DNA from 3 places in the Collibacillus ludicampi genome. Region 2 is predicted to be linked to each of the others. Evidence: riboswitches for the same ligand, from Rfam matches in the RefSeq annotation. Region 2 holds a riboswitch; each other region holds the start of a gene.
What was found. A riboswitch is a leader RNA that binds a small molecule or an ion and turns the genes downstream of it on or off. The one in region 2 is predicted to bind S-adenosylmethionine.
Positions count from the first base shown of each region.

Region 1 (6,943 bases), 1.0 Mb from region 2:
TCGTATCTGAGACTGACCGTTACAAAAAAGACTCTTACGTTTGTATTCATAATCCAACGTAAGAGTCTTTTTATTGTTGTATACTCCTTTTTTATTTTGGTCAAAAAATAAGCGCTTAAAAGATCAGGATCTTAGAATGCAGGTACAATCGCACCTTTGTAATGGTCTTCAATGTATTTCTTCACGTCAGGGCTGTTCAATTCTTGAACCAGCTTCTTGATAGCTTCCGAATCTTTATTGTCTTGACGCGTGACTAAAACGTTCGCGAATGGCGAATCTTTCCCTTCAATGAATACAGCATCTTTCGTTGGGTTCAAATTCGCTTGAAGCGCGTAATTGGTGTTGATCACCGCAAAATCTACATCGTCGATTGTGCGCGGCAGCATGGCAGCTTCCAAAGGCTTGATCTGAACGTGATGCGGATTCTCTTTAATATCGCTCGGCGTCACTTTGTATCCTTTGGTATCATCCAACTGAAATACTCCTGCTTTTTCCAATAACTTCAGCGCACGTCCTTCGTTTGTCGCATCGTTGGGCACGCTGATCGTCGCGCCATCTTTCACCTTTTTGATATCTTCACCCTTTTTCGTGTAGACACCCATCGGTTCAATGTGAACCTTCGCAACATCAACAAGATTCATATTGTGATCTTTATTGAATTGCTCAAGATAAGGAATGTGTTGGAAGAAGTTTGCATCCAATTGTTTTTCATTCAACTGAATATTCGGCTGTACGTAGTCATTAAATACTTTTACATCCAATTCGACGCCTTCTTGCTTCAATTTAGGCTTGATGTAATTGAGAATTTCCGCGTGTGGCACAGCGCTTGCTCCGACCTTCAAGGTCACTTCTTTGCCGCTGTCTTTTGTGGGAGCGGCTTCATCTTTCTTCGCTTGGCCACAAGCCGTCAATGACATCGCGAGTACGAGAGATGCTGCGGGTAATAACCATTTTTTCTTCAACATACATAACAACTCCCTTTCTTTTTTTAAGTTATTTGCGCGTATATTTTAAGACGAGCTTATCGCCCATCGTTTGAAAGACTTGTACCATGACAATCATGATGGCGGTCGTTATCAACATGACATCTGTCTGGAACATTTGATAACCATAACGCACAGCGAGATCTCCAAGACCGCCACCTCCAATCACGCCCGACATGGCCGAGTAACCGACGAGAGAAACGGTTGTTATCGTGATACCGGCAATAAGACCTGGACGCGCTTCCGGGAGCAGAACTTTCCAAATGATCTGCCAAGTAGTTGCCCCCATCGATTGGGCCGCTTCAATCACCCCGCGATCCACCTCTCTCAACGCTGTTTCCACCAGCCGGGCGAAGAACGGAGCCGCTCCGATAACAAGCGGCGGAATGGCTGCATCCACACCAATCGATGTACCGACGATCAATTTGGTAAATGGGATCAGCAGAATCAGCAAGATGATAAACGGTATGGAACGAAAGATGTTTACGATGAGAGCTAATAATTGGTAAACTGTCCTGTTCTCAAGCAGATGTCCTTTCGATGTCAAAACTAAGATAATACCTAGTGGTAGCCCTATGATGACTGTAAATATTGTCGATAATGCGACCATGTACAACGTCTCATAGGAAGCTTGCAGAATTTCGCTCCAAACCACGTTTTCCATCATCCGATCACCTCCACCTCCAAGTGATTAGCGATCAAATCTCGAATCGTAACATCGAGCAACTCCGGTGAACCGATCAACTCAAGAACCAGTCGGCCATAAGGTACATCTTTCATCCGGGAAATCGTTCCGTGTAAAATATTAAAGTGTACACCGTGCGTTTGGGTCACACGCGATAAAATGGGCTCATATGTGGAAGCGCCAAGAAACGAGACTTGAACCACCCGACGATTTCCATTTGTTTCATGATGAGCCTTTTGGGTTTCTTGCAGGATCGTACGGTCAAATTCGCTTTCAATGATCTGAGCAATAAATTCGCGTGTCACATCCTGACGCGGGTTCAAGAATACTTCGGCCACTTTACCCAATTCAACGATATTTCCGCCATCGATCACCGCAACGCGGTCGCAGATCGCGCGGATGACATGCATTTCATGTGTGATCAAAACGATTGTAATACCAAGTTTTCGGTTAATATCAACCAGAAGATCGAGAATAGATTGTGTCGTCTGCGGATCGAGCGCAGAAGTCGCCTCATCACACAGCAAAACCTTCGGGTCGTTAGCGAGCGCCCGCGCGATACCGACCCTTTGCTTTTGCCCTCCGGAAAGCTGTGCCGGATACTTGTGGCTATGCGCTTCTAGACCTACGAGTTGCAGCAAACGATCCACTTTTTCTTTAATCTCAGATTTCGGCCTTTTTGCGAGTCTTAATGGAAAAGCAACATTGTCGAACACAGTTGCCGATGAAAGCAAGTTAAAATGTTGAAAAATCATTCCGATCGAACGGCGTTTCGCTTGTAACTCAGATGGAGAGAGTGCCGTCAAATTAACGCCATCGACAACCACTTCTCCGGATGTTGGCCGTTCAAGCAGGTTGATACAACGGATCAACGTACTCTTACCCGCACCCGAGTGACCAATGATTCCGAAGATTTCCCCCTCGTGAATTTGCAGATTGATATGTTTCAAAGCGGTAATCGATTGTTTTCCCGATCGATATTCCTTCGTAAGATTGATGAGCTCTATCAATACAATCCTGTACCTCCCCTTACCCTTCATATTGAACAAGAAAAAACCCTTTTCCGGCATGGAAAAGGGCGTAACTATCCTACGTTCGCTCTCATCTGCCGGATTCACATCCGCAGGAATTGGCACCATGTTTTGTGTTATCCACACAAAACGGGTTGCCGGGCTTCATTGGGCCAGTCCCTCCGCCTCTCTGGATAAGAGAAACTCCATCCATATCAAGTTGTGACCACACATCGACGTGTTTTATTATCGGTAGGAGTATATCACGAGTTCAAGTATGGGTCAATAAAATTTTTTCACTTTACGAGTGAGATCATACGATTACGGTTATCATAAAGTCAACTCTTCCTGTAAGTGAGGGAAAGATATGATTATCGATGTGTTCTTTCTCTTTTTTGCGGTAAATCTTGCTGCATTTATGCTTTTGATCATTGGGCTTGTCTTTTTTGGTAAACAAAAGAAACCAAGAGGATAGTTTCCGAAAGACAAGGGCAGCACAGGAATTCTCCCATGCTGCCCTTGATTTGATCTTTACACTTATAAATATGAAGACGAACATCGTTATGAAGGGACTTTCACCTTATTCAAATCGTCGCATACCGCCTGAAGAGGAAATCCATCTCGAAGTTTACAATTTCCTCTACAACCTTATTACCAAACTCTTCTGTATGCAAGAAATAGCTGCTATCAGATGCAAGATCTTTCGTTCTATATCCTTCTTGAAACACATGATTCACAGCGTGCTCGATCGCCTGTGCTTCATCTTCCCAGCCGAAAGAATGGCGAAGCATCATGGCGACCGAAAGAATGATGCCTACCGGGTTCGCAATCCCCTTTCCTGCGATGTCTGGAGCCGAACCGTGGATCGGCTCATACAAATCAACTTCAGCCCCTAACGAAGCGGATGGTAACATACCGATCGAACCGGTTAACATAGCAGCCTCATCGGATAGAATGTCACCAAACATATTTTCCGTAACGATCACATCAAATTGCCGCGGATTACGAATCAGTTGCATCGCACAGTTATCAACGAGCACATGTTCCACTTTAACATCGGGATACTCGGGGGCGATCCGATTGACCGTCTCCCTCCAAAGACGTGAAGATTCAAGTACATTCGCTTTATCCACAGAAGCCAGACGGCCACGCCTTTGACTCGCCAGATGGAAAGCCGTGCGCACGACACGCTCGATCTCTTTTGTTTCATAGACAAGCATATCGGTTGCCTGTTCCCCGTCTTCAACTGCGTGTCGTTCTTTTGCGCCGAAATAGATCCCGCCAGTAAGTTCTCGTACGATTAAAATATCGACACCACGCAAAATTTCAGGCTTCAATGTGGAAACATTTAACAAAGAGTCGCATGCCACGATTGGACGTAAATTCGCGTATACACCGAGTCCCTTGCGAAGTCTGAGTAAGCCAGACTCCGGTCGCCTATGGGCTGGCTCTTTATCCCACTTTGGCCCTCCTACAGCTCCTAGTAACACCGCATCCACACATTTGACTCCAAGAAGAGTTTCCTCAGGAAGCGGGTCTCCATAGCGGTCAATCGCTTCACCACCAATCGGCAGAACCTCATAGGTGCATGTACGTTGAAACCGTTCGGACACCGCTTCCAGGACTTTAACCGCTTCTTTCATGATTTCCGGACCAATACCGTCACCTGGCAGCAGTGCAATCTTTGGCATGCTGTTCTTCCACCTTTCCTTTATTATTTTATGAATATTTAGAAAATACTCGTTTGAGACAAGGATACTCTTTGCGGGGCTTTCAGAAAGTCATACAACCTTCCGAAATATTATCCCTGCCAAGAGATATCCCGTCGATGTTCCCGAATATGACTAGCCTTGCGAGACACTCATCGTTTTGTGGCGATATCCTGCACCCTGCACATCAACACGTTTCTTAATAATGCGATTGACCGCATCAAGGTATGCTTTGGCGCTCGCCACCAGAACGTCAGTTGATACCGCTCTCCCGTTGGACACCACTTCATTTTGCTTCAGTTGCACGCGAACTTCACCAAGTGCGTCACCCCCGCCGGTGACCGAAGAAATCTGATATTGCACCAATTCCGCAGTCTCTCCCGTGATACGGTCAATCGCCCGATAGATGGCGTCAACCGCTCCGTTGCCAACCGCAGCTTCTTCGATCACCTCATGATCCTTGCTGCGCACCCGCAAAGTTGCTGTGGGAACACCAGCGGTTCCACAGGAAATATGAAGGTATTCCAAAGAATAGTAGTCCTCATGATGCGCCACCGATTGGTCATCAAGCAAGGAGAGAATATCCTCGTCAGTGACTGTTTTCTTCTTATCACAAAGTTCTTTAAACTTCTGAAAGACTGCCGACAATGCTTCCGTATCAAGCTCGTAACCCAACTCCGCCAGTTTCTCCTGGAATGCGTGACGCCCTGAATGTTTCCCAAGCACCAAACGGGACTCCTGGAAACCGACCGTCTCGGGACGGATGATTTCATAAGTCGTTTTTTCTTTCAATACTCCATCTTGGTGAATACCCGATTCGTGCGCAAACGCGTTCGCACCGACGATCGCTTTGTTCGGTGGTACCACCATACCAGTGAGTTTGGATACGAGACGACTGGTTCGTGCGATCTGCGCGAATTCGATGGAAGTTTCCGCTTGATACGCATCTGCACGGGTTGCCAAAGCCATCACAACTTCTTCCAAAGCTGCGTTCCCCGCCCGTTCGCCAATTCCGTTTACCGCAACCTCCACCTGATCGCAACCTCCCTGAATAGCCGCCAATGTGTTGGCTACAGCCATACCCAGGTCATCATGGCAGTGGCAGGACAGTTTGACTTTATCGATGTTCGGCACATGTTCGCGGAGGTACTGGAAGCGGGCAGCATATTCAGCAGGTGTCATATAACCTACCGTATCAGGGACATTGAATACAACTGCACCGGCACGGATGGCCGTCTCTGCCACCTTGGCGAGAAATTCGAGATCGGTTCGACCTGCGTCTTCCGCAGAAAATTGAACGTTATCGACAAATTTTTTCGCATAACGAACCGCTTGATCGATCTGTTCTATCACCTGGTCGGGTGTCATGCGCAATTTGTAACGCATATGAATATCGGAGGTGGCGAGGAAGACGTGAATGCGTGCATGTTCCGCACCTTTAATCGCTTCATAAGCACTTTCAATATCGTTCGGTAGACTGCGAGCGAGCGAACAGATCGTCACCCCTCTCACTTCGTCGGCTATCCGTTTCACCGCTTGAAAGTCACCTGGCGATGCGGCAGCAAAGCCTGCTTCGATCACGTCCACCCCAAGTCGGCGCAATTGACGAGCAATCTCCAATTTTTCTTCTTGACTCAGATTTACTCCAGGTGATTGTTCACCATCGCGCAGAGTCGTGTCGAAGATTTCAATTTTGCGCATCCTCGTCTCCCCTTTTACCGTTTACTTATTTTTGAATCCAGTTCATCATCTCACGCAGACGAGCTCCAACTTCCTCGATCGGGTGTTCCGCTTCCTTTCTGCGCGTCGCATTGAAAAACGGACGATTGGCCTGATTCTCAAGAATCCATTTTTTAGCAAATTCACCGTTTTGAATCTCAGCAAGCACTTCTTTCATGCGTTCTTTGACTTCAGGTCCGATGATACGGGGTCCTGTTACATAATCTCCAAACTCGGCAGTGTCGCTGATTGAGTATCGCATACGTGCCAATCCGCCTTCATACATCAGATCGACGATTAATTTCAACTCATGCAAACATTCAAAATACGCGGCTTCCGGTTGATACCCTGCTTCCACCAGTGTTTCAAAACCGGCTTTGACAAGCGCTGAAACACCTCCGCAAAGAACGGTCTGTTCGCCAAACAGATCTGTTTCCGTCTCTTCTTTAAATGTTGTTTCAATCACTCCCGCACGCGTACAACCTATCCCTTTCGCATATGCGAGTGCGATCTCCTTGGCGTTGCCGGTTGCATCCTGGTGTACCGCTAACAGTCCAGGTGTGCCGAATCCTTGTGTAAACACGCGGCGAACCAAGTGACCGGGGCTTTTCGGAGCAACCATGGCAACGTCAACATCGGCTGGAGGTGTGATCTGACCGTAATGGATGTTGAACCCGTGTGAGAACATCAGCATTTGTCCTGCACGCAGATGAGGTGCGATCTCCTCACGGTACGTTTGTGCCTGCCTTTCATCCGGAATCAAGATCATGATTAAATCTGACGCTTGCACAGCTTCAGCGACGCCTAGAACGGTAAATCCGTCTTGTTCCGCCTGCT
Region 1 is NZ_BOQE01000001.1:2,801,138-2,808,080, reverse strand. It holds gene DNHGIG_RS14215 (MetQ/NlpA family ABC transporter substrate-binding protein) at 132-965, opposite strand; gene DNHGIG_RS14210 (methionine ABC transporter permease) at 994-1,650, opposite strand; gene DNHGIG_RS14205 (methionine ABC transporter ATP-binding protein) at 1,647-2,678, opposite strand; SAM riboswitch class I at 2,767-2,879, opposite strand; gene leuB (3-isopropylmalate dehydrogenase) at 3,263-4,369, opposite strand; gene DNHGIG_RS14195 (2-isopropylmalate synthase) at 4,523-6,088, opposite strand; gene DNHGIG_RS14190 (ketol-acid reductoisomerase) at 6,114-6,943, opposite strand, start outside.
Region 1: another riboswitch for S-adenosylmethionine. It lies ahead of DNHGIG_RS14205 (methionine ABC transporter ATP-binding protein); the one in region 2 lies ahead of DNHGIG_RS19220 (trans-sulfuration enzyme family protein).

Region 2 (6,943 bases):
CCGCCAATCAGTGCGAACAAACCTGACATTGTAAAAAAAGTACTTAATAAATCTTTCGTTTGAACTTTTCCGTTCACTAACGGAACGAGTACGGAAATCATTAAGAATAAGAGCCCCAACTCCAAGCCTCGCCGCTCAAGCATTGGAAAAAAACGTTGCAGGTGAGTAAGTTTTAAGATCAGAAGTACACTGGCAGCAGTTGCTAAAATGTTCGATCGGCCGATGATGCCAACGATAATGAGGATGACTAATACGATCTCTCCAAACATACCTCCAATCGCCCCTTCTGTCCATCTGTTTCACTATATGGACAATCAGGGCGAGTCATGCTTTCTTGTTCAGTGAAAATTCCGGATGGACTGTGTAACGCAATGTATCGCTGCGTAACCCGCAACGTAACGATTCCAATGAGAGGACATCGCGGGGATTGATATTGCCGACATTGACGTTGATTCCGAACATGTGAATGAATTCTACTTGCTGGTTCTTAAGAGGCGCCTCCCAAATGATTGGATCCGAGCTCCCTAGTTTCTCGCAAAGTTCTTCAATTTCCGTTTTGCGTAATGTTCCGTCTTTTTCAAACATACCGACAGCTTTCCCCGATTCTCTGCCTTCGATGATGACTTTAAAAGCCCCGTATTCCAGATCGTAACAAATACATTCGTACAGATGATCAACTGGAAGATAGCATCCACTCTCTTTTTTTCCCACTTCACTTAATACGAGTAAGCCGAGCGACTGAGCAAATTTGATCACTTCGCGGCGGAGGAAGCGTTCATATGCGATCGTACCGTCAGATACTTCAATCGCGCTAAATCCTAAGTCTGCACAGCGTTGCATGAATTCTCGCCATTTATTTTGCAGGATGGCTATTTCCAAAAATGTACCGCCCGGATAGACGTGAATATGATTTTCTTTAAGAAGCATAATTTTACGCCGCAAAACCGATTCGGGGTATAGTTTCGAGGAAGCGAAACCGATTTTGACAAAATCGATGTAAGTGGAAGCAAGATCAATCAGATCTTCTGTCTCATGTAAGCCTAAGCCGGTGTCGAACAACATGGTTATTCCTTTGATACGAGGCTTAGAGAAGCGCCCTTCGATCGGATTCGCGAGAAGGTCGTCCCAAGCTCGCTTCATTGCAAGTTGATCCATGATCTGGCCCCTTTCCCAACAATTCCTCTTCCTGACTCCTCTGGGTGTTTGTCACGGGAGAGACTGCAATATGTTATGCGAGCTCAGGTGCAGGTTGCTACACCCGAGCTCTTATCCTGCCAAATACACGTCTCTTGCCCATTACGATATGATCTGGCTGTTTACGCGGTTGGTTGGTTCCTCCTTTGTTGGGGCTACGGGGTCGAATCAACCACATGGAGAGAAGTCCGACGAGTAGTGCCAGCCCGGAAACTGTTAGGAACATGAAAACGCGAGAAACATCAATTAACCATGTAAAAATGGGAGGGCCGAATGCGACGCCAAAAAAACGTACGGCACCATAAAAGGAAGTGACGATACCCCTTTCTTCTTTGGAGACAGCCGATGTTATCAATGTGTTCAGGCAAGGGAGTGTAAGACCCGTACCGATCCCGGAAATGACGAGAAAGAAAAGCAAAACATAAGGATTACGAAAGAAAGCGGCAGATGCGAGAGAGCCTGCAAGCAGGAAAAAACCTGTTACGACAAGCCATTTCATAAGACCAAATCGTTTTTTGATTTTTATTCCTGTGATATAAGATGTACTTGCCATAGCTAGCAATGGAACGGCAAGGATTCCGCCTTTGGGGATCCCATCGATACGATATTGTTCTTCAAGAAGTTGAGACAAATAAAAAAGTACACCAAATAGAATGAACAAAGCGCACGCTCCAGCGAAATAAGCGGTAAGTAACCATTTCCATTCCCTCTTAAAAATGATTTTGAGTGTTTGCATATACTGTGAAAATGGTTGAGGTTCACCCTGCATCGCAGGTTCTTTGATTAAGAACCATAAGAGGAGAACAGAAAGGCTGCAGAGAATGGGGAATGTAAAAAAAGCGGCATACCAGACGATCATTGCGACGAGAACGCCGAGTATGGGGGACAATACTTTACCCAATCCGTTTGCCGCTTCATTGATACCCAGTACCTTGCTGCGTTGATCCCCTTTAAAAATATCGCTGATGAGTGCCATCGTGATCGGAGCTGTCCCTGCGGCGCCTGCGCCCTGAAGAACTCTTCCTAACATAATCATCCAGTATGGGTTTTTTGATAACCATGCGGAAAGACCCGCCACCAGTCCCCCAAGCGCATACAGAACCAAGGAAGGTATGATCACGTTTTTTCTTCCATAACGGTCAGACAAGTATCCTGCAAATGGTATAATGATGCCAGCAGGAACGGAAAACAAGGTGATGACGAGACTGACTTGTAATTTGCTGATGTGAAGTTGTTCTTGCATGGTAGGCAGGATCGGTATGAGCATCGAATTGCCTAATACCATAATCAGTGGCACGAGTGAAAGTGCAATGACAGGCCAAACAGACAAAGTTGTTTTGGCTCGCTCTGTTTGCTTTGTGTCCGTTTCACTCATACGATCGCTCCTTTCATAGGGATATTTTGCGCGATTTCATAAACGCTATGACTGGCAAGACTTGTAGAGGAGAAGAAACGACCTGTGGAGGTGGAAATGGTTACCACAAATTGGAAAGAACACCTTTGGTTAGAGGTGGAAAACAGGGGACATGAAATCATCAGGCTTGCAGAGCAATTTCAAAATACGCCGGAGACAGGTTTTTCGGAATTTCAAACGAGCCGTATGCTCGCGGACTACTTTAAACATATCCCTAATCTAGATGTGAAATGGGGTATCGCAGTCACCGGTGTCGCTGCATCCTTATATACAGGACGCCCAGGCCCTCGCATAGCCGTTACGGCGGATCTGGATGGGCTGGAGAACGGACATTTATGCGGGCATCATATGCAAATTTCTACGATGGCGGCAACAGCCATGATTTTGGCGAACTGTGGCATCATGCATTGGGCAGGAGGAGAGGTGCGGTTTCTCGCATGTCCTGCAGAAGAATATGAGGAAAGCGAATACCGCAAAAAGCTTTTGCTAGAACGACGAATTATGGATTGGTCAGGAAAGCTGGATTTCCTGCAGAGAGGATTATTTGATGATATCGATGCGGTTATATCCGTACATCTCGCTGATGATCTCCCTGAACGACGGGTGATTGTAGGTTTTCAAACGGAGGGTTTTTGGCTTCTGCGGCTGATTTGTGAATACCAAGGTTCACGATTTCGCGCATGGTGCCAGATCCATCAACATCTGCAAGAATGGATTCGACTTGTGCAGGCGGATGGACAACGGCGTGTTGTGCTGAGCGAAAAAGGAGGGGATGGGGCGATTGAGATAGTATTGTATATTTTTGAAACTTCTTACGACGAAGTTATCCAGGAAAGGTTGATACAACAACTGAGAAACTCGATTCGACAGGTTTTTTTCCGGTTTCATATAGAAAAAGAAAACGGATATGCTCCTTTCTCCCAAGACAGTGTATTAACCGATCTTGCTTCACAGCAGATTACACGACTGCTCGGTAAAGATGCGGTCATGATTCGTCCTGTGATACAAGGAGCGACTGATCTAGGGAATGTAGCGAGACGCATCCCGACCATTCAACCGCTCATCGGCGGTACAAGAGGTCATACCCACTCCCAATCCTTTCATGTTGTGGACAAATGGATGGCTTATATTTTTCCAGTGAAGCTAATGATTGGTATGATCATAGACATTCTTTTTGGGAAATATCTCTTGACGAACAGGAAGACTGTAAAGTAAAATATAACATAAATTGAATAGATTCTGATTCTTATCCAGAGTTGGCGGAGGGACTGGCCCGATGAAGCCCGGCAACCGGCATCTTTCGATGCAGCGGTGCCAATTCCTGCAGGATTACCATCCTGAGAGATAAGAGATTCCGTTCTGGAAACCGTAGTCTTTCTCTTAGGAGAAAGACTTTTTTATTTTATGTTTGAAGGAGAGTTGATCACGATGAGAATGGACACATTATTAGCGCAAGTCGGAAATCGCAAGGATCCCGTAACGGGTGCGATCTCTTTTCCTATTCATCATTCCACGACATTTGCTCATCCCTCTTTAGGACAAAGTACCGGTTTTGATTATACGCGCACCTTAAATCCAACTCGGAAAGTTTTGGAAGAAGCGATAGCGGAACTGGAAGGTGGGTGCCGGGGATTTGCCTTCGCTTCCGGAATGGCAGCTGTTTCCTGTGTGTTCACTCTTTTTCGTCCCGGTGATCACCTGATTGTTTCCAATGACTTGTACGGAGGTACGTATCGGTTATTGGAGCAAGTATTTCGTTCATATGGATTAGAAGCCACTTATATAGATACATCGGATCTGAACGCGGTGGAGGCTTCGCTCTTGCCTTCAACAAAAGCGGTGTTTGTGGAAACCCCAACAAATCCGACAATGAAAATTACCGATTTGCAAGAACTTTGCCGTTTTGCAAAGAGGCATAATATTCTCTCGATTGTGGATAATACGTTTATGACTCCCTATTTGCAAAGACCTCTTGATTGGGGAGCAGATCTTGTCGTCCATTCAGCTACAAAGTATCTTGGAGGTCATAACGATGTCCTTGCAGGATTGGTGGTTGCCCGAGATCCGGAGTTGGCGGAACGGTTGTATTTCTTGCAAAATTCAATCGGTGCCGTTTTGGGACCTCAGGATTGTTGGCTATTGCTGCGGGGGATCAAAACACTTGCTTTGCGTATGGAACGTCATCAAGAAAATGCTTGGCGCGTGGCTCAATGGCTGTCTCAACATCCACTTGTGGAAAAAGTTTATTATCCAGGGCTCGAAACTCACCCCGGGTATGATGTACAAAAGAAACAGAGCAAGGGCTTTGGAGGAATGCTGTCATTCGATGTGGTGGATGAACGCCTTGTCGAACACATTCTTTCTGCAGTTCGACTGGTTACATTCGCCGAAAGTCTAGGTGGGGTAGAATCTCTGATCACGTATCCAGCCCGACAGACTCATTTTGACATCCCGGAAGAGATTCGCAATTCTTTAGGAGTGACGAACCGTCTATTGCGTTTCTCCGTAGGAATCGAACATCATGAAGATATCATTTCGGATCTGGATCACGCATTGACCGTCTCCGGTTCCGTTCTGGAAAGATCTTGAGCAATTGACATCTGCTTGTGAATCGGGTCGAACATATGATACATTCGGGTAGACACCGCCGAGTTTTCTCTCCAAAGTGCAAACGCCTTGCGGGGGTACCCTACGCTCGGCACACGAATTTTTCCAAGTTATAAAAAAGGAGGTATATTAATATCGAATCGGAAGCTTTGCAGATCGTTCATCAGAGTCTTTTTTTAATGATTATCGTTTTGTTGACGGGAATGCTGGCTGGAAAACTGGCCGATTCTCTTAAAATTCCTGATGTTGCTATCTTTCTGCTAGCGGGCATCATCATCGGTCCTTTTTTCCACTTGGTTCATGTACCGGTCGGATCGACGTTCAATCAATTTGTCATCGTCCTTGTAGCCACCCTGATTCTTTTTGATGGGGGACGCGGCATTAGCTTTCGTGTATTAAAACAGGTGTGGCCCACCATTTTGTTTTTATCGGTTCCCGGCGTATTGATTACGGCTGCCGTGACGGCACTTGCCGCCTATAAGTTCCTGCATCTGCCTATGATCTATGCATGGCTGCTGACAGCCATCGACGGATCCAGCGACACTCATACCTGTTTTCAAACAGGTACATATTGATGAACGAGTAAGACAAACGGTGGAAAGCGAGAGTGCCTTTAATGACGCAACAGGTTCGATCCTGACTTTTACGATCCTAGGGATCGTGCTTGGGACTTCAACGTGGTCGATTACCGCAAGTGCTTTTTCATTTATCAAAATGGCAGGCGGTGGGATCGGTATCGGCTTGCTTACGGGTTGGATGACTGCGGTCTTGATTTCCGAACGATACGGATTTCTTCGTGACTATCCGGCGATCGCGTATATCACCGCGGCGATTGGTTCATATTTCACTGCTGATCAACTCGGTTTTTCCGGTTTTATGGCTACATTCACGTCAGGTGTCCTGCTGGGCAATCATGAAGCTTTGGGATTACGGCAAAGCGACGAGAAGTTGTCGGCTGTCGTTCACGTATTCGATGGTATCACCCTGATGATGCGCATGTTGATTTTTGTTCTGTTAGGTACGCAAGTCAATCTGGGAGCGCTGAAAACGTATTGGCTGCCAGGACTCGGGATTGTCGCAGTGTTTATGTTGATCGCGAGGCCGCTGACCGTACTCGCATGTACGCTCCCGGACCGTAAGGCAAAGTGGAGATGGAATGAAATCCTTTTTATGTTTTGGATACGAGAAACGGGAGTCATTCCTGCCGCACTCGTTGGGCTGATCGCAGGAATGGGAGTCGCACATATGGAAGCGATCGCTTCTGTCACTTTTATGGCGATTTTGATCACCATTGTCTTGCAAGCAGGCACCACTGCATGGGTGGCAGGAAAATTGGGATTGATCATCGGGGAGAGACGATGATCGCAATTTGCATGAATGAACTGCCGACGGGAAAAATGATCCTAGACAATACAATAGACGTGCACGACGACGAGCCATAGGAGGAGACCGTCATGGCAGATGAAAAGAATAGGAAACAGATATTTCACGAAGAAGCGGACAAAGATAATCCGGACGATTTGGAAGCGGTACCTGTTGGCAAAGCGAAAGGTGACGAAGAAACCTTGATTGTGTATGACAATCCGGATGACGTTGATGCGGATATTGGAGGATAACGTTAAAAAAGGTACATAGGGCTACACAAGGTCTTTATTTCAGCCTAATTGTTCAGCGATCGAAAAAGGAAAGTATTGTTTCATCTTTTCAAGATGACGAATGAGGTATATA
Region 2 is NZ_BOQE01000001.1:3,801,372-3,808,314, reverse strand. It holds gene DNHGIG_RS19240 (DUF441 domain-containing protein) at 1-269, opposite strand, end outside; gene comA (phosphosulfolactate synthase) at 325-1,155, opposite strand; gene DNHGIG_RS19230 (MFS transporter) at 1,253-2,569, opposite strand; gene DNHGIG_RS19225 (M20/M25/M40 family metallo-hydrolase) at 2,666-3,823, shown strand; SAM riboswitch class I at 3,852-3,959, shown strand; gene DNHGIG_RS19220 (trans-sulfuration enzyme family protein) at 4,037-5,197, shown strand; partial or broken gene DNHGIG_RS19215 (cation:proton antiporter) at 5,395-6,577, shown strand; gene DNHGIG_RS19210 (hypothetical protein) at 6,670-6,831, shown strand.

Region 3 (6,943 bases), 3.1 Mb from region 2:
CCTTGGCCTTCCCTTCTGTAATACAATTTGGCTCCATCTGAAGTGATAAACTCCATTCGTTCATCCCCTGACAAAGAAGAATTTGATTCTACCTACAGTGTATGGGAAGGGTTGGGTTGAATCAAGAAAGTCACATCACAGTTTTCCCATGGAGTCTACCAGGGAGCACGAATAGAAAGCAATTGTCCGTAAAGACCTCCAGGTCAGCTCGGATGCACAAGCTACGCCTGCCACACGATCGGTAGAAACGGAATATGGAGGATATGAACGGAATATTCATCAGTTAGGGGATGTCCGACAGAAAAGGGGGAAGTTGATCGATGACCGAAAAGGAACTGCGTTTCTTCATCAACGATGTGCTGAAAGATCGCCCCAACGTCTATTTCTGGTTTCATAAAAACGATCCGTATGACGGGTGGAGTTATGGGGTTCAGGAAAAACAAATGGCATTTTGTTCATTCACTTTCGAATACAACCGATCCATGCTGGAAGTGAAATGCAGCGAAGAAGATACAGAGGAATTTCAGCGATTGTGCAGCACGGTGCAACGGGACATTGTAAGCAGACGCAAATCCTCCGTTTATCTATCGGCGAACCGCATACAACCGGAAGATTTACGGCCGATCATAGAATTTGCCCATGCTGCCATGATGAAAAGAAGAGGGGAAGGGGAACAGCGCTAACTCAGCTGTTCCCTAAAAAATACATGTTTTCTATTACGTCCAAAGGGTGCCGCTACTTTCGCGTTTATACACTACATCACTTCAATCCACGAGTTATTGACGAAACCTAATATACTAGTATTCCTTTAATTTGATATATTTTATTTTAAAGAACAAATTTTACAACAAATTATAACTATTTGCAATCAATTATATGATAACGGTTGTATACCGAAAATAGTATTTTACCTAGCAGGTAAAGGAATAGAAATTTTTGAAATTCAACCTGCCAAAGCAACGTTAGAGGATATTTTCTTCGATCGGCATGAACACCATTTGGCGGTGATGTAAGAAAGTTCCTCTCTCGGAAACGTGAAATAGCTTATAAAAATCGAATTTGCCGCGTTCAAAGAGGTCATATTTATGGTAAAAAAGGGGCTGTCCCAAAAGTAGATAAAATCTACTGGGGATAGCCCCACTTTATATTTGAATTTTTCACTTCATGTTACATTTTTCGTTTTAAAAAGGCTTATCCGGCCTTTTCTTCTGTACCCTTTTCATTAGTCTCCAATTAGATTACATGGACGACGGAAAAATAATTTGTGGTTCAAGTCCATGCTAGCCCCCCGATTTCATTACTTCGTTTCTCCACGACCGCTTGCCATCAAGGTGTGACCGCTCATCAACTGTCTGCGGGTGTACAAGACGACAGCGAAAAAGACAAGCGCGGCAAAGCCATAGAGCAGAGGGATATGTCCAAGTTGATACAAGTAACTTCCAATGAACGGACCGGAGGCCATTCCCATATAGCGAAAAAAGTTATACACGCCGATGGCTGTCGCCCGCTGACGAGTGAAAAATTCGGTCAGCAACGTCGTCTGTACCGGAAGGGAAAGTCCGAGAAAGAGACCGAACAATGCGATGTTAACGATAAGTGAAGCCAATGAAATTTTGGCCGAGAGAATAAACATGAGCGTAGCGAATACATTCAAGAAGGAAGTGACAATAAGGCTTTTTCTTGCTTCTACTTTTTCTTGCAAGCGTCCTCCCAAATAGCTTCCGATGACCAGGAAGAGGGATAACGGGAGAAAGACGATCCCTTTTTCTTCCGCTCGGAGGTTATAATGGCTTGTGAGAATGTCTGGCAGAAACACAAGAAAGTTATAGAACGTGTAATATTGGACGAATCCGAGAAGAATTACCGGTAAACCTGTTTTGTGCGTGAGGATCGAATAGAAATCCCGGATCTGAAAACGATCGTCGGTTGCGCTGTCCGGCTTCGTTTCCGGCAGCAAACTCGCATTCGCAACAAGCATGAGCAACCCAGTGGCCGTCAAGACGAGAAAAACCCCGTGATACCCGGTTTTGCCGCCGACAAACCCGCCGATGACAGGGCCGAGGACAGGTCCCAAAGCCATTAGCATTTGAAAGGTTCCCATCGCCCGTCCGCGTGATTTTCCCGTGAACAGATCGCTGATGACTGTTGTGGCGACGATCGTGCCCGTCGCAATCCCGATCGCCTGAATCATGCGGAACAAAAGCAATTGGGTGATCGAATGGGAATAAGCGCATCCGAACGATGCGGCGACATATAATGCGATACCGGGAAGCAGTACGGTTCGTCTTCCTTTCGTATCTGTCAACGGTCCGTAGATCATCTGCATGAGTGCTAAAAAGATTGTGAAAATGGAGATGCTCAAATTCACAAGAAACTGGGACGTACGAAAATCGCTTTGTATCTCCGGAAGAATCGGAGCATAGATCGTTTGTGTAAACGGTCCGAGGAAAGCGGCGAATGATACGAGATAAACGATGAGTTGCCGATTCATGCGATCACCCTTTCTCCAAGAGGCAAATTTTTATATACGAGCATGGCTAGTAATGTCCCTTTACGATGATACATGTCGTACTCTTAAGTGTCATCTTGTTGCGGGAAGCATAGGAAGATAACAACAAAAATGGCCACCTTGAGGTGGCTTTTTAAACAACTTCTAACTGCTCATTTTTTCTTCTTTTTCTCTTGTGCTTGCTCTTTGCCTTTTTCTTTCTCGGTACCTTTTTTCTTCTCTTTCTTTTCGGGTGCGGGAGCGAAGACTTTTCCGATATAGTTGCCTGCCAATTCTACCCGGTACTTTCGATTGGGCTCAATTTTTTGGTACTCTTTTTTATCAAGGGTGAACGTCATCGTATGCATCATACTCCGATTGATACCCTTGATCGTCTGTGAAATCATCAATCGTGCCACGACCTGGTAGGTCTTGACTTTCAAGAAACGGAAAGGTCCTTCCTCACGTACGGGCTGTCGTACGATTTTCTTCCCGAGTACGAAGATCTCCTTCGTTTCTTTGTACGTGTTATACTGTACGTCGAACTGCTCTTTCTGCTTTTGGAACCGGCGAAACGCATATATATATAAACCGATGAGCAGTGCGATTGGAATGAGAATCCAAATCCATGTTGAAATCGTCATATCCTAGCCCCCTGTCTTTCTATGTAAGATTATAAGTGAATTGGGTCACAAGTTCTAGTGCCAATCCCTTTTCTTACTACATGAAATAAAAATTTTCCTGAATGGATCGTGCTATTCTGTGGACGAAAAGTTAGAATATGTATCATAGAGGGAAAAGATTTAAAAAATTGATAACTTGACGAAGAGTGAGGTGCCAAATGTGAAGGTCGTTGTTATGAACGGAAGCGCCAGGGTAGGCGCCAACACAAAAACGGTAGCCGAATACATTCGGACGGAACTCGCGAACCACGGGGTAACGGTCGATCTCTTTGATGTTCGTGAACATATGTTGCCGATCTTTCAAGGAGATGAAGCACAAAGCAACGATCCCCATGTACAGTATTTACACAAAATTGCCCTCGAAGCAGACGCATTTATCATCTGCACACCCGAGTATCATAATGGGATGTCGGGCGCTTTAAAAAATGCGTTGGATTTCTTGAGCAACACTCATTTCCGTGATAAACCGGTAGGTATCGTGGCCGTTGCCGGTGGCGGCAAAGGCGGTATCAATGCCCTCAATAATATGCGCATCGTGCTGCGGGGACTCTATGCGCTCGTCATGCCCGGACAAGTGGTTGTCGATAAAGCGTATGTGGAGAACGGCCAGATCACGAATTCCTTGCTGAAACAGAATCTCTCGGCTCTCGTCGATCAAATCGTACAAATAGGTAAAGCTTTGCGAGGAAATCGGTCGACCTTCTGACTGAGGAAACGGTGAATTTCCCAAAAGCGGAAATTCACCGTTTTCTCTTGACAAGATTCGCGCTGGCAGTCAAACTAGAGTACAATGATATGAATAGTAGAACACTTCTATCCAGAGTGGTGGAGGGAACTGGCCCTGTGAAACCACAGCAACCGGTGTTTTCATACGGTGCTAATTCCAGCAGAATGCGTTTCTGGAAGATAGGAGAGTTGTCGCTTTTGACAGTTGAGCCCTCTCCTTGATCAGGTGAGGGTTTTCTTATACAGGGAAGTGGCAAGAAAGGGAGAGGCATGTGCGCGAACCTACACGAATCGAGAAACAGATGGAAAAGAAAATCCTCGTCTTGGACGGGGCTATGGGAACGATGATACAACGAGAAGCGCTGTCTTCAGAAGATTTTGGCGGCGAGCAGTATGAAGGTTGCAATGAAATGTTGAACCTGACCCGTCCGGATGTGATCCGCAAAATCCATGAGGCATATCTGGAGGCGGGAGCCGATATCATTGAAACGAACACGTTCGGAGCGACGAGCGTCGTTTTGGCGGAGTACGATTTGCAATCGCGTGCTGAGGAAATCAATCGGGCAGCGGCGAAATTGGCTGTCGAAGCGGCCCGAAAATGGTCCACTCCCGAGTGGCCGCGCTTTGTGGCGGGATCCATGGGCCCGACAACGAAAACATTGTCAGTTACCGGCGGGATCACGTTCGATCAATTGGTTGAAAGTTATTATGAACAGGCGCGTGCCTTGATTCAGGGCGGAGTCGATGTCTTGTTGCTGGAGACTTCTCAGGATATGTTGAACGTGAAAGCGGGGACGATCGGAATCCGGCGAGCTTTTCAAGAGTTGGATCGTGAACTCCCGATCATGATTTCAGGAACGATCGAACCGATGGGTACCACACTGGCGGGCCAAAATATCGAAGCTTTTTACATTTCGATCGAACATCTGCACCCTCTGTCCGTAGGTTTGAACTGCGCGACGGGTCCGGAATTCATGCGCGATCACCTGCGCACATTGTCGGATCTCGCCCGATGCGGTGTCAGTTGTTATCCGAATGCGGGTTTGCCGGATGAGGATGGGCATTATCATGAAACACCCGCCGCGTTGGCCAAAAAAATGGCCGGCTTTGCCGAACAGGGATGGATCAATATTGCGGGAGGTTGCTGCGGGACAACTCCGGAACACATTCGTGCCCTTGCAGAGGCGATGAAAGAGTATACCCCTCGAAAGAAAGCGGGGAACCATCCTCCCGCCGTTTCGGGGATTGAACCGGTATACGTGGAGGCGGATAACCGCCCGGTCCTCGTAGGAGAGCGCACGAATGTCATTGGTTCCAAAAAGTTTCGCGAACTGATTGCAGCGGGCAAATATGAAGAGGCATCGGAAATCGCGCGGACGCAGGTGAAGCGGGGAGCGCACGTGATCGATATCTGCCTGGCCGACCCTGATCGTGATGAATTGGCCGATATGGAGAAATTTCTGCAGTTCGTCGTCAAAAAAGTGAAAGTGCCTCTCATGCTCGACTCGACAGATGCGAAAGTCATCGAGACAGCTCTCAAGTATTCCCAGGGAAAAGCGATCATCAACTCCATTAACCTGGAGGACGGCGAAAAGCGGTTTGCCGAAATCATTCCCCTGATTCACCAGTTTGGTGCGGCAGTTGTCGTCGGTACGATCGATGAAGCGGGCATGGCGACCACGAAAGAGCGGAAATTGGAGATTGCCAAACGTTCCTATGATTTGCTTACAAAAAAATACGGTTTGCAGCCGCAAGACATCATCTTCGATCCACTCGTCTTTCCGGTGGGGACTGGAGATGAAGCGTACATCGGTTCGGCGGCGGAAACGGTGGAAGGCATTCGTCTGATCAAAGAGGCGATGCCCGAATGCCAGACGATTCTCGGCATTAGCAACGTCTCCTTTGGACTTCCTCCCGCGGGCCGTGAAGTGTTGAATGCCGTTTTTCTCTATCACTGTACGCGTGCCGGATTGGATTACGCGATTGTGAATACGGAGAAATTGGAGCGCTACGCTTCCGTTCCGGAAGAGGAGAGACGCTTGGCGGAGGATCTGTTGTTCCGTACAAGCCCCGAAACGCTCGCCACGTTTACGGCGTTTTACCGGGAAAAGAAAGTCAGCCAAAAAGCGGCAGATAACTCGTTGCTGTCTTTGGAAGAAAGGCTTGCGCGCTATGTGATCGAAGGGGCGAAAGACGGGTTGATTGATGATTTACAGGAGGCGTTGAAGAAATATTCGCCGTTGGAAATCATCAACGGTCCATTGATGGCGGGCATGGAAGAAGTGGGACGCTTGTTTAATGACAATGAACTGATCGTCGCTGAGGTGTTGCAGAGTGCGGAAGTGATGAAAGCGTCCGTTGCTTTTCTTGAGCCGTATATGGAACGCACGGAAACGGCGGTGAAAGGAAAGATCCTTCTGGCGACGGTCAAAGGGGATGTCCACGATATCGGGAAAAACCTCGTGGAGATCATTCTGTCTAACAATGGTTATCAGGTGGTCAACCTGGGGATCAAAGTGCCGCCGGAACAACTGATTCGCGCGTATCATGAAGAGAAGCCGGATGCGATCGGGTTATCAGGCTTGCTTGTCAAATCGGCGCAGCAAATGGTTGTCACCGCACAAGATTTGCGCGCTGCCGGGATCGATGTGCCTTTATTCGTCGGCGGTGCGGCTCTCACACGCAAGTTCACGATGACGAGAATCGCGCCTGAGTATGACGGAATCGTCCTCTACGCAAAAGATGCGATGGAAGGATTGGAACTGGCGAACCGGCTGAGTGATCCGGAACAGAAAGAACTTTTGGTTCAAGAGATCAGGAAAAGTATGAACGCCCATCTGGCGGATGCGGACAAAGACAAAGGAGCGGGACATACCGCTGCACTGCCTCAAACGTCGGATGTGCGCAGGGATGCCCCTGTATTTCAGCCACCTGATTTTGAACGCCATATCTTGCGGGATTATCCTTTGCGCTATCTGAAGCCGTATGTGAATATGCGCATGCTCTTGGGCAAGCATCTCGGGCTGCGCGGAAACGTGGATCAGCT
Region 3 is NZ_BOQE01000001.1:700,462-707,404, reverse strand. It holds gene DNHGIG_RS03650 (alpha/beta fold hydrolase) at 1-56, opposite strand, end outside; gene DNHGIG_RS03645 (hypothetical protein) at 321-683, shown strand; gene DNHGIG_RS03640 (MFS transporter) at 1,298-2,491, opposite strand; gene DNHGIG_RS03635 (hypothetical protein) at 2,662-3,132, opposite strand; gene DNHGIG_RS03630 (NADPH-dependent FMN reductase) at 3,332-3,877, shown strand; SAM riboswitch class I at 3,982-4,084, shown strand; gene metH (methionine synthase) at 4,200-6,943, shown strand, end outside.
Region 3: another riboswitch for S-adenosylmethionine. It lies ahead of metH (methionine synthase); the one in region 2 lies ahead of DNHGIG_RS19220 (trans-sulfuration enzyme family protein).